Regions from separate parts of the Staphylococcus ratti genome, predicted to be linked through region 3. Evidence: riboswitches for the same ligand, from Rfam matches in the RefSeq annotation. Region 3 holds a riboswitch; each other region holds the start of a gene.
What was found. A riboswitch is a leader RNA that binds a small molecule or an ion and turns the genes downstream of it on or off. The one in region 3 is predicted to bind S-adenosylmethionine.
Positions count from the first base shown of each region.

Region 1: linked by a shared signal. The riboswitch ahead of LN051_RS02255 (Na+/H+ antiporter NhaC family protein) and the one ahead of metK (methionine adenosyltransferase) in region 3 are both predicted to bind S-adenosylmethionine.
Region 2: linked by a shared signal. The riboswitch ahead of LN051_RS08705 (methionine ABC transporter ATP-binding protein) and the one ahead of metK (methionine adenosyltransferase) in region 3 are both predicted to bind S-adenosylmethionine.

Region 1 is NZ_CP086654.1:527,931-532,018, reverse strand. It holds gene LN051_RS02265 (hypothetical protein) at 1-519, shown strand, start outside; gene LN051_RS02260 (SRPBCC family protein) at 671-1,168, opposite strand; gene LN051_RS02255 (Na+/H+ antiporter NhaC family protein) at 1,195-2,505, opposite strand; SAM riboswitch class I at 2,597-2,693, opposite strand; gene hutI (imidazolonepropionase) at 3,341-4,088, opposite strand, start outside.
Region 2 is NZ_CP086654.1:1,815,599-1,819,686, forward strand. It holds gene LN051_RS08695 (MetQ/NlpA family ABC transporter substrate-binding protein) at 1-449, opposite strand, end outside; gene LN051_RS08700 (methionine ABC transporter permease) at 474-1,169, opposite strand; gene LN051_RS08705 (methionine ABC transporter ATP-binding protein) at 1,162-2,190, opposite strand; SAM riboswitch class I at 2,290-2,398, opposite strand; gene LN051_RS08710 (thioredoxin family protein) at 2,439-2,753, opposite strand; gene LN051_RS08715 (toprim domain-containing protein) at 2,719-3,114, opposite strand; gene gcvH (glycine cleavage system protein GcvH) at 3,197-3,577, opposite strand; gene LN051_RS08725 (arsenate reductase family protein) at 3,647-4,000, opposite strand.
Region 3 is NZ_CP086654.1:937,224-941,311, reverse strand. It holds gene LN051_RS04575 (nuclease-related domain-containing protein) at 104-1,012, opposite strand; gene metK (methionine adenosyltransferase) at 1,101-2,300, opposite strand; SAM riboswitch class I at 2,410-2,521, opposite strand; gene pckA (phosphoenolpyruvate carboxykinase (ATP)) at 2,753-4,088, shown strand, end outside.

The DNA of each region.
Region 1 (4,088 bases), 410 kb from region 3:
AAGTTAGAGTTCTATTCTATTCAAATTGCAGAATTACAACGCCGAAAAATACGACATCAATTAAGTCAGTTGCTTAAAAATGTCAACTTCCCTTCCCCAATACATCACGAATTTTACAAAAACCAAAACGCCTATCTGTTACGTGTGCATATGCAAAAGCAAGCACTACCCTACTTGCTTAGTTTCTTAAGTTTCCATCACTATACAATCTATCAAGTCATCCGAACAAAATCTGAAGCTGAATTACTTCCTATAGAACAATTGAAAAATATTGAACGTCGTTATGACTATTATATTGACGGTTTAACCGACCCATTTATTAAAGATAAGGTTATTGAAGTACTTCATCAAGCACCACAATTTCAGCTCAAGTATACGATACGCAAAAACTTATTAACACTTACGTCTACAGTTGAAGAAGCTAGCAATATTTTAAGCCTCTTAGCACGACATCACATTGATATTTGTCAAGTTTACTCACCTTCTCAACCTCAAGCCCACATGATACGCATTTCATAAAAAAGAAGAGACAAAAACATAATAAGTGATTCATCTGGACAATCAATACTATGCACCCAAAGCAACAGCTTGCCCCAATTTCATTTTGAACTATAACAATAAAAGACTAGAGTGACACACGTCTAATATCTACGTGCGCCCTCTAGTCTTTTTAGTGATTTGAGTCTGTTGATTGTGCTTCTATATAATTTTGCATTGCATCAAAAATATTTTCAAAGCCATGAACAACCTTGTCATGGTATTCTTTCTTTTTTTGTTTATATTCCAATTGAGATAGACGTCGTTCTTTAGGCACTTCACTCTTATAAAAGAACGTCATTTGCGTAATCCCTGGACTGCGTTCTTCAAAAAACACTTCGATATCATCTTGTTTTTCACTTACATCCGGCATTTGAATCGTTAAACCAATTTCTAGACCTGAAACAAGTTTATTATAAATTCCTTTAACACGTACCCTCTTATCTTGACGTTGATCTATAATTTCATAATGTCCGCCTTCGACAGCTTCATTATGCACACTTGTATTTGTTCTTGAAGTTGTCATAAACCAATGACGTAGCATTTCCGGATCTATCCATGCTTGATAAGCAAACGCTGGTGTCGTTTTAAGTAAACGTACGATTTTTACTTCGACCCATTCATTTTGCATGTTTTTCACAGTGTTTCTCCTCACTTTTAAGCTTCATTCTTTTTACTTTTCAAACGTGGCAAGTTAAATAGGATTGCAATAATTCCACAAATAGCAAGCATTACTGGGTAAATCGAATAAGGTACTAACATTACTGGTGATATACCTGCAACACCTGCCGCTGCAATAAGTTGCGGACTGTAAGGAATAAAACCTTGCCAAGCACTTCCAAAAATATCTAAAATACTCGCTGACTTACGACGATCTATCTGATACTCATCCGCGATATCTTTCGCAAGAGGTCCTGACATAATAATAGAAATCGTATTGTTCGCTGTAGAAATATCAGCAACACTTACCAAGCTAGCGATGCCAAATTCAGCACCTCGTCGTGATTTGATTTTGCTTTTAATTTTGTACAACAACCAATGAATTCCGCCATGGTGCTCAACCAACCCGATCATACCACCGATAAGCAATGCAATTATCGCAATATCTTCCATACCCACGATACCTTCTGATGTAGCTTTTAAAAAGCCTGCTAAATCAAACGAATGATCAATAAGTCCAATGATTCCTGATAATAGTATTCCCCCGAGCAAGACAATAACAACATTAATTCCTAGTACAGCTAATATAAGTACAAACAAATATGGAATAATTTTAATGAAATCATAATCATAGTTTTGACCATGATTAATATGGCTACCATGTGTTAGTGCCCATAATATTATAATCGTAATTAGCGCACCTGGAAGAACGATACGGAAATTCACTTTAAACTTGTCTGCCATTTGCGTACGCTGTGTTCTTACAGCTGCGATGGTTGTATCAGAAATCATAGATAGGTTGTCACCAAACATTGCACCGCCAACTACTGTTGCCATAGCGAGTGCGACTGGAATATCTGTTGCCTGACTCAAACCAAAGCCCACTGGCGCAATTGCTGCCACTGTACCAACAGATGTCCCCATCGATATAGAAACAAACATACATATGATAAATAAACCGACAACAAGTAGATTTTGTGGGATTAAAGAAAGTCCAAAGTTAACAATGGATTCCACGCCTCCCATTTGTTCTGCTGTTTTTGAGAATGCACCTGCCAATAAGAAAATAAACATCATTAATATAATGTTTGAGTGTCCTGCGCGCTTCGCAAAAATCTCTACTTTATGCGTAAATTTTTCTTTTCTATTCATTACTAACGCAATAATTACACCGACAATTGCAGCGACATTTAATGGCATAAATGTAAAGTCTTTCGTAATTATTCCTGCACCTAAAAAGATACAAATAAATACAATTAAAGGTAATAAAGCCCATCCATTAGCCTTATCTTTGATTTCTTTAGACATTGCAATCTCCTTACCAAAAATTTAAGGTCAAACACTAATAGTGTAACATGCGCATGAACACTATTAGGCTTGACCTGATTGATTTTCGAGTTTCTTATCTTCAGCCATACAGCTTCTGGAATTGGCACACGCATGATCATGTTGCCGAAGTATCACAGGGCCAGTCCCTCCACTTCTCTTGATATGAAATATTTAATTTTACTGTTAAACTTTACATGAAAATATGAGATACGTCAATCCTCAATGATTAAGGGAGCAGGACAGAAATCTATTGATTTCGTCGTCCTGCCCCCACAAGGATGTCTAGGATTGAAGAAAGCTTGCAAAGCGCATCTTCAATTCAGACAGCTACTGGGCTTTTTTCTTTAATGCACATTTTTGATGCAGGACAGAAATCTATTGATTTCGTCGTCCTGCCCCCACAAGGATGTCTAGGATTGAAGAAAGCTTGCAAAGCGCATCTTCAATTCAGACAGCTACTGGGCTTTTTTCTTTAATGCACATTTTTGATGCAGGACAGAAATCTATTTGATTTCGTCGTCCTGCCCCCACAAGGCTGACTAGATTTGAAGGAAGCTTGTAAAGCGCACCTTCAATTCAGACAGCTACTGTACTCTTTAACTTTATTGCTCTTTTTATCATGCAGGACAGAAATCTATTGATTTCGTCGTCCTGCCCCCACAAGGCTGACTAGATTTGAAGGAAGCTTGTAAAGCGCACCTTCAATTCAGACAGCTACTGTACTCTTTAACTTTATTGCTCTTTTTTGATGCAGGACAGAAATCTATTGATTTCGTTGTCCTGCCCCCACAAGGCTGACTAGATTTGAAGGAAGCTATTGAAGTGCCAAGTCACGATTCACAATGACTTTACCAGCTTGAATGACTTTTTCCACATGATTAATACCATAATGATACGGAATGTATTCATGGTTCGGCGCATGCCAAATGACAATATTCGCTTTGTCTCCTTCATTGATTGTTCCTGCATCCACATTGATTGCTTTAGCTGCATTAACTGTGACCGCGTTCCAAATTTCATTTGGTGATAATTTTAATTTGAGTGCAGCTATTGCCATAACCATTTGTAAGTTATTCGTTACACAACTTCCAGGGTTAAAGTCTGTTGCAACCGCAATTGCACCGTTGTTATCTAACATACCGCGCGCATCCGCATAATCATTTTTATCTAAATAGAAAGTCGTTCCAGGTAATAGTACCGCTACTGTATCTGTATCTTTTAATTTTTCTTTATCTTCATTACTTGAAGCGACAAGGTGATCTGCTGAAATCGCTTGTTCATCAATTGCTAAGCCTAATCCGCCTAATGGATCGATTTCATCAGCATGAATTTTCACTTGGAAACCTTGTGCTTTCGCCGCTTCCATATAACGTTTAGATTCTTCGATTGTAAACACTCCTGTTTCGCAGAAGATATCTGCAAAATCAGCGTATGCTTTCACTTCTGGTAATAATTCAATCATTTCTTCTAAGAACGCTTCATTCGACTTAGCTTCTTTAGGTACAGCATGTGGCCCAAGAAAAGTATGACGCATATCTAAGTTATACTTTTCTTGTAAGCGG
Region 2 (4,088 bases), 880 kb from region 3:
AAAAACTTCAAGAAACGTCCTTGTTCTGCTGGGTTATTTGAAACGAAAATTTCAGCGCCTTTAGGTAAATCTTTTAAACTTTTATGCTTTTGTGAGTACACTGCCATAGGTTCTAAATGTACATTGCCTGCTGACTCAATTTTATAGCCTTTGTCTTTCTTTTCAGTATCTAAATAAGGTGTATGTTGGAAAAAGTTTGCATCCAATTCTCCAGCATCTAATAATTTATTAGGTGTCGTATAATCGTTAATTGTTTTAATTTCTAAATCATAACCTTCTTTTTTCAATAATGGTTGCGCCTTTTCTAAAATTTCAGCATGAGGCGCCGGTGATGCGCCTACGACAATTTTTTTGTCATCTTTGCTACCACTTTTCGAATCGTTATTTCCACAAGCAGCTAAAACAACCGTAAGTACTAAAATTAATGCAATTGATAAAATTCTTTTCATTTGACCATTCTCCTTAAAATAAATTTATCGTTTATCTATTTTATTCGTTGTCCAATCTCCCAAAAATTGAATAACGAAGACGATAACTAAAATTAAAATTGTCGAAATTAAAATGACATCATTTTGATTTCGCGTAAAACCAGTTAAATAAGCTAAATTCCCTAATCCACCTGCGCCAATTACACCTGCAATCGCCGTTGACCCTACGAGTGCAATAGCTGTTACAGTAATACCTGAAACGAGCGCTGGAAGGGACTCTGGAATGAGCACCTTTCGAATAACTGTCCAAGTGTTTGCCCCCATAGACCAAGCAGCTTCGATGACACCTTTATCAATCTCTTTTAATGCAATCTCAACAAGTCGTCCGTAAAATGGCGAAGCGCCAATAATTAACGCTGGTAACGCGCCCGTTGGTCCACTAATCGTGCCAAGTACTAAACTTGTAAAAGGAATGAGCAATAAAATCAATATGATAAATGGAATCGCTCGGAATAAGTTAACAAAAAATGAAACGATGCTGTAAAAGATGCGCCCTACTTTGGATTTACTTTTAGATGTCAAAAATAAAATCACGCCAATGATAAGCCCAAAAACAAACGCAAAAATGGTAGAAATCACCGTCATATAGAGTGTTTCGTATGTGGCTATCCACACCTCATCCCATCGTATATGAGGCATCGTTATCATTTCACTCAATATTTCGCTAAAACTTTTACCCATGGCTTATCACCTCAACTTCAATTTTCTTTTCTGCTAACTCTAGTGTTAATTGTTCAAATTCATGCTCTGAAACATTTTGAAGGTGTAACAAAATAAAGCCTATAATCCCTTTTTTGGAATGTTTAATATTCGCCTCCAAAATGTTCACTGCCACATGATGTGTTCGTGTGATGTACGAAACGATTGGTTGTGTTGTAGCCTCTCCTGAAAAATTAAGTTTGACTAATTTATCAGAAGCATTAATTTCTACTAACTCAGAAATATCCTCGTATTCTGCACTTGGCTTTAAATCTTCTTGAACAAATCTTCTAGAGACAGAATGTTTTGGATTCTCGAAAAATTCTGTTATTTCAGCTTGTTCAATAATCCGCCCTCTTTCCATCACCGCTACTTCATCACAAATACGACGAATCACATGCATTTCATGCGTAATAATAATAATCGTTAAATTTTGTTCTTTTTTGAGTTGTAGCAATAAATCTAAAATTTCATCTGTTGTTTGTGGATCAAGTGCACTAGTTGCCTCATCACAAAGCAATACTTCTGGGTCATTCGTTAATGCACGCGCGATACCTACACGCTGTTTTTGTCCACCAGACAATTCGGAAGGGTATGCTTTTTCTCGCCCTTTTAACCCGACACGTTCTATAAGTTCTAGTGCTTTCGTTTTTGCCTCCTTCTTTGGAACACCTGCAATTTCTAACGGAAATAACACATTGTCTAAAACTGTACGTGACCATAATAAGTTAAAATGTTGAAAAATCATGCTCACTTTTTGCCTTTTGTGACGAAGTGCACGTTTACTTAGTTGTCCTATATTTTCACCACCAATGATGACCTCACCAGAAGTTGGCGTTTCTAAATAATTAAACAATCGTATTAATGTACTTTTTCCCGCACCAGAAAAGCCGATAATACCAAAAATGGTCCCTTTATCAATATTTAAATCGATATCATCTACAGCTGTCACAGTTTGGGATTTGCTCTCGTACCGTTTAACAATATTTTTAAGCTCGATCAATATGATTCCCCCCTATATGTTGTCCTATGACAAAAATCAGAATAAAAAAAGCTTTCTCCTATTATGTAAATAAGAGAAAGCAAAGATACCGATGCATTTCTCTCATCTCCAAAAGTAAATCGTTACTTTATGTGAATTGGCACCATTTCTATACATAGACGGTTGCCGGGCTTCATAGGGCACATCCCTCCACCACTCTGGATAAGAGCTTATCTGAATATTAAGTTGTTCAAATCTTACCATTTCCCTCAATTTTCGTCAACAGATTTTTTTAACTTCTCTAACAAATACGTCACAGATTGAAAAGCATAGATGCGTTCTAGTTCTTGATTGTTTTTCATAATCAATAATATCGGTACAGACTGTATTTCAAATTGTTGGCTAAATTCAGGATAGAAATTTAAATTTCGTTTTTCTAATGGTAACTGAGCCACTTCGTTAGCAATATCTAGCATGCGCTCGGATATTTTACATGTTCCACACATCGGTGTGTAACCAAAAATTAAATGAATCTCATTATCTTTATTTTTAAATGTATTGTTCAATTGCTTCGAAACATTCATGATACGAATACTTTCCTTTTACATAAAAGTCGTTTTTAACATTAAACCCATGACGTCCTAATACATTTGAGAGGTAATCTCGTGGGCAACGTGCCACTTCACTATAAGTTGAATCGACAAAGATATCAATACTTTCACTCAAATACTTATGAAACCATTTTCGAATCTTTCGTCCTTCCGCATCAGCATCAACAAGAATATAGACTTGCTTGCCATATAATGATTCAATCATGTTATCCAATTTTTCAATCCCCATCGTCCCGTGAGTACAAACGATTTCGACAGGCTCTAGTAACACCTCGTTAACTCTTTTTTTATCAGATTTGCCTTCTACAACAATTATCTTGTTAATCATCGTCATGGTCTTCACCTTCTAAAAAGATATTATTCAGTGTAAAAAAACTCCGAGATAATCCAATGAGTATCTAGGAGTTTCGTCATTATTATTCGCCGATCATTTCTTGATAGCCTTGTGCATCCATTAACGCATCAAGTTCACTTTCGTCAGTTATTTCCACTTTAACCATCCATGCTTTTTCGTATGGTGATTCATTTACAGCTTCTGGCTCATCTTCAAGGTTTTCGTTAATTTCTACGATTTTGCCAGATACTGGTGAATATAATTCTGAAACTGTTTTAACAGATTCAACGCTACCGAAAGTTTCACCTTCAGCTACTTCATCATCGACTTCTGGAAGTTCAACGAATACGATATCTCCTAATTCGTTTTGTGCAAAATCTGTAATACCGACAGTTGCGATGTTGCCTTCAACTTTTACCCATTCATGTTCTTTTGAATACTTTAATTCACTTGGCACTGCCACTTGAATCCCCTCCTATATTTGTTTACAAGATAATCATGACACAATGCAAATTATCTATCAACTATTTTATTATAACCAAGTATCGCGATAAACTTGCTCATTAAAACCGACCGTTACTTTATCACCTAAGATTGCTAAAGGTCGTTTTACTAACATTCCATCTGAGGCTAAAAGTTCTAATTTTTCGTCATCAGATAATTCACTTAATTTATCTTTAAGTTTTAATTCCCGATATTTTGCGCCATGCGTATTGAATAATTTCTTAATTTCAATACCAGACTGTTGAACAATCTCTCTAAATTCCTCTTTTGTCGGCGTCAATTGTACGATATCAATTGGTTCATAGCTCACGCCATGCTCAGATAAAAATTTTGCAGCTTTTTTACATGTAGTACAATTAGGATACTGATAAAACTTAATCATGCTCTAACCTCCTTGCTTGACTTATAACAAATATACCAAAATTTGTTAGATTAGACTAATTTTAAGTTGATGCTCATTTTTAATATTG
Region 3 (4,088 bases):
TAATATTTGAACGCTCGAGGATATACGCCTATGCATTGAAGCTATCGATCAGCGTACACAAAAAACCGTTACTGGAATCCGTAACGGTTTTTAACGATGTCTATTAATTAAATGTTTCTATTTCGGTCATAATGGCTTGTAAATCATTCACATCATATTGAATTCTACCATGGAAAACAAATTTATTGAAGAATTCGTCGAGTTGTGTCGGACCTACAAGTACTTTTGTACCACTTTGTGGTGCGTAATTCGAAATTGTAATATCCCCTTCATGTCTAGGGTTAAAATATAATATCGCTGTTGGTGCATATTTTAGGTTTAATTTTTGTTGTAACGTCGTTGCTAATTTTTCTACTGCTTCAAGTTGTGAAGTATAATCTACAACTGTTAATGTACGGTTTGTTTCTTGTTGATCAAGCACTACAGTTTGTGGTGTTTGTGCATCTAACTCTAATGTTTTGAACACTTGTTCCATCATCGGGTTTTCTTTGAATTGATTCTGAGTAACACCTTGATAAACATGGCCTTTAAGTAGCTCTGAATCAATAATATATAAACCGGTACGTGTCAAAACAAGGTGGCTAATACGCGTAATATCTTCTAAATCATTTGTTGGCATAAAAATGTTAGCCATAATATGCATATCTTCTGGACGAATACGTTTTTCTTTTACAAGACGTTCTCGAATGCCTAAAAGACGCATATCTGTAATGTATTCGCTATCATTTTTTGAGAATAATTTTAATGCATCAATTTCACGATTTTTAGAAGATAACATTGTGTCATATTGTTCCTTATGACGCGTATCTGATTTTTTCTTTTCAATTCGTGCTTTTTCTAACTCTTCTTTATGTTCATTATTTAATTTTTCTTTTTTGGATTGATACTGACTTGAATATGTTTCTTTTACCTTCTTTTTGCTTCGTAACGCAAACAAAAATAAAATCAGAAACAAGAGTGCAAGGACACTCGCAGCGATTAACCCAATTTGAATTGGATCCAATTGTGACATTAACAATTACCTACCTTTTCTACATTTGCTTTATTATATTCATTATATAAAAAAGCTAATAAAATCGCGAGTGTTTATGGAAAAAACATTAATTTTGAGAAGCCACCGCTTCTTTTAAAATGTCGATTTTGTCCGTTTTTTCCCATGGTACATTAATATCATTGCGACCAAAGTGTCCATATGCAGCAGTTTGCTTATAGATTGGGCGTTGTAAATCTAACATTTTAATGATACCCGCTGGGCGTAAATCAAAATGCGTACGCACTGCTTCAATTAAGCTATCTTCTGAAACTTGTCCGGTACCAAAAGTATCAATAGCGATAGATACTGGCTGTGCCACGCCAATCGCATATGCAATTTGAACTTCACATTTTTTAGCTAAACCAGCTGCAACGATATTTTTAGCAACATAACGCGCCGCATAAGCTGCAGAACGGTCTACCTTTGTAGGATCTTTTCCAGAAAAAGCACCGCCTCCGTGACGCGCATAACCGCCGTACGTATCCACTATAATTTTACGACCTGTTAAACCAGCATCACCTTGTGGTCCACCAATAACGAAACGTCCTGTAGGATTAATAAAGAACTTTGTATCTTCATCAATTAAATTTGCATCTACTGTTGGATAAATCACATATTTTTTTAGGTCCTCTTGGATTTTTTCTAATTCGATTTCTTCATGGTGTTGTGACGAAATAACAATCGTATCGATACGCTTCGGATGATTTTCCTCATCGTATTCAACCGTTACTTGTACTTTACCGTCAGGTCTTAAATATTCTAAAGTACCATCTTTACGTACTTCCGTTAAGCGTTTCGCTAGCTTATGAGATAAATCTATAGGAAGTGGCATATACGTATCTGTTTCATCTGTTGCATATCCAAACATTAACCCTTGGTCCCCTGCACCAGTATTTAATGCTTCATCATTATCGTCATCACGATATTCTAATGCACGATCTACACCTTGGGCAATATCTGGTGATTGTTCGTCAATCGCAGTTAAAACAGACATCGTTTTGTAGTCATAGCCATATTTTGCACGTGTGTAACCAATCTCTTTAACTGTTTCGCGTACAACTTTTGGAATGTCGACATACGTCGAAGTTGAGATTTCCCCAGCAATTAATGCCATTCCAGTCGTTACAGTTGTTTCACAAGCCACTCGTGCACTTTTGTCACCTTTTAGTATCTCATCTAGAATTGCATCAGAAATTTGATCTGCAATTTTATCTGGGTGGCCTTCAGTCACTGATTCTGATGTAAATAATCTTCTATTGTAAGTCATAATAAGCTCCTTTAAATTTTATATTACGAAGTTCTCTCTTTTTCTGAGCTAATAAAAAAAGAGCCTCTCACACTATAAACATAGAGAGAAGGCTCTAAACGTCCATTCGCTCTTATCGTTCAGACAATATCAGTCTGCAAACGGTTTGGCACCTTTCTTCATTAAAGAAGAGGTTGCTGGGTTTCACTGGGTCCATGTCCCTCCACCACTCAGGATAAGAGAATCCGTTAGTCTCATATTACCTAAATTTATAAGTAGTGTCAATTCTCTTTCTAACTCATGTTACACAAATATAAAAACGATTCCTCAACCTAATTATTTTACTATTTTTCTATCAAAATCACCTAATTTCGGTATGGATTATTTATCCATTGTGTTATACTCTTGAATTGTAAAGGCTTACATTATTGAAATAACTATCATTACTGAAATAACTATCGGAGGGATAAAACATGTCATTCAATACAAAGAAAATTGACGCATTAATTGACAAGCCTTCATCTCATTTTCAACTTACAACTACAGAACTCTACAATAAGATACTAAAACGAGACGAAGCTGAATTAACAGAACTCGGGGCGATTAATGCTAAAACTGGGGAATATACTGGTCGTTCTCCTAAAGATAAATATATTGTAGATAATCCTCAAGTTAAAGATGATATTGACTGGGGAGCAGTAAATCAACCTATTTCTGAAGAAAAATTCTTAAATTTATATTATCAAGTCATCGATTATTTAGATAAAAAAGATGAGATATTTGTTTTCAATGGTTATGCAGGTAGTGACAAAGATTCACAACTTGATTTAACTGTCGTCAATGAGTTTGCATGGCATAATTTATTTGCTCAAAATTTATTTATTAAACCTACTTCAAAAGAAGAAGCTTCAAAAATCAAAGCTGATTTCACTGTAATTTCTGCACCAACTTTTAAAGCAAATCCTGAAAAAGATGGCATTCGCTCTGAAACTTTTGTGATTATTTCATTCAAACACAAAACAGTCTTAATCGGTGGTACAGAATATGCAGGTGAAATGAAAAAATCTATTTTCTCTGTAATGAATTATTTATTACCGAAACAAGACATTATGAGCATGCATTGTTCAGCCAACGTAGGTCATAAAGGTGATGTCGCTTTATTTTTCGGTTTATCTGGAACAGGTAAAACAACGTTATCGGCTGATCCTGAGCGTCGCCTCATCGGCGATGACGAACATGGTTGGAATGACAATGGCGTGTTTAACATTGAAGGCGGTTGTTATGCGAAAGCTATTCAATTGTCCGAAGAAAAAGAACCTCAAATTTTCAATGCTATCCGTTATGGTACAGTTCTTGAAAACTGTGTAGTAGATGCTCAAGGTTATGTTGACTTTGATGACAATCAGTTAACAGAAAATACGCGTGCAGCCTATCCTATTCACCACATTGAAAATATTGTTGTTCCGTCTAAAGCATCTCACCCAAATACGATTATTTTCTTAACTGCAGATGCTTTTGGTGTATTACCTCCAATTTCAAAATTATCAAAAGACCAAGCAATGTATCATTTCTTAAGTGGTTTCACATCTAAACTCGCAGGTACAGAACGTGGTATTACTGAACCACAACCTTCTTTCTCAACATGTTTTGGCGCTCCATTTTTGCCGTTAAATGCAAAAGTGTATGCAGATTTACTTGGTGATTTAATCGATAAACATCAAGTCGATGTGTACTTAGTTAATACCGGTTGGACTGGAGGAAAATACGGTGTAGGTAACCGTATCGAACTGCGTTATACACGTAAAATGG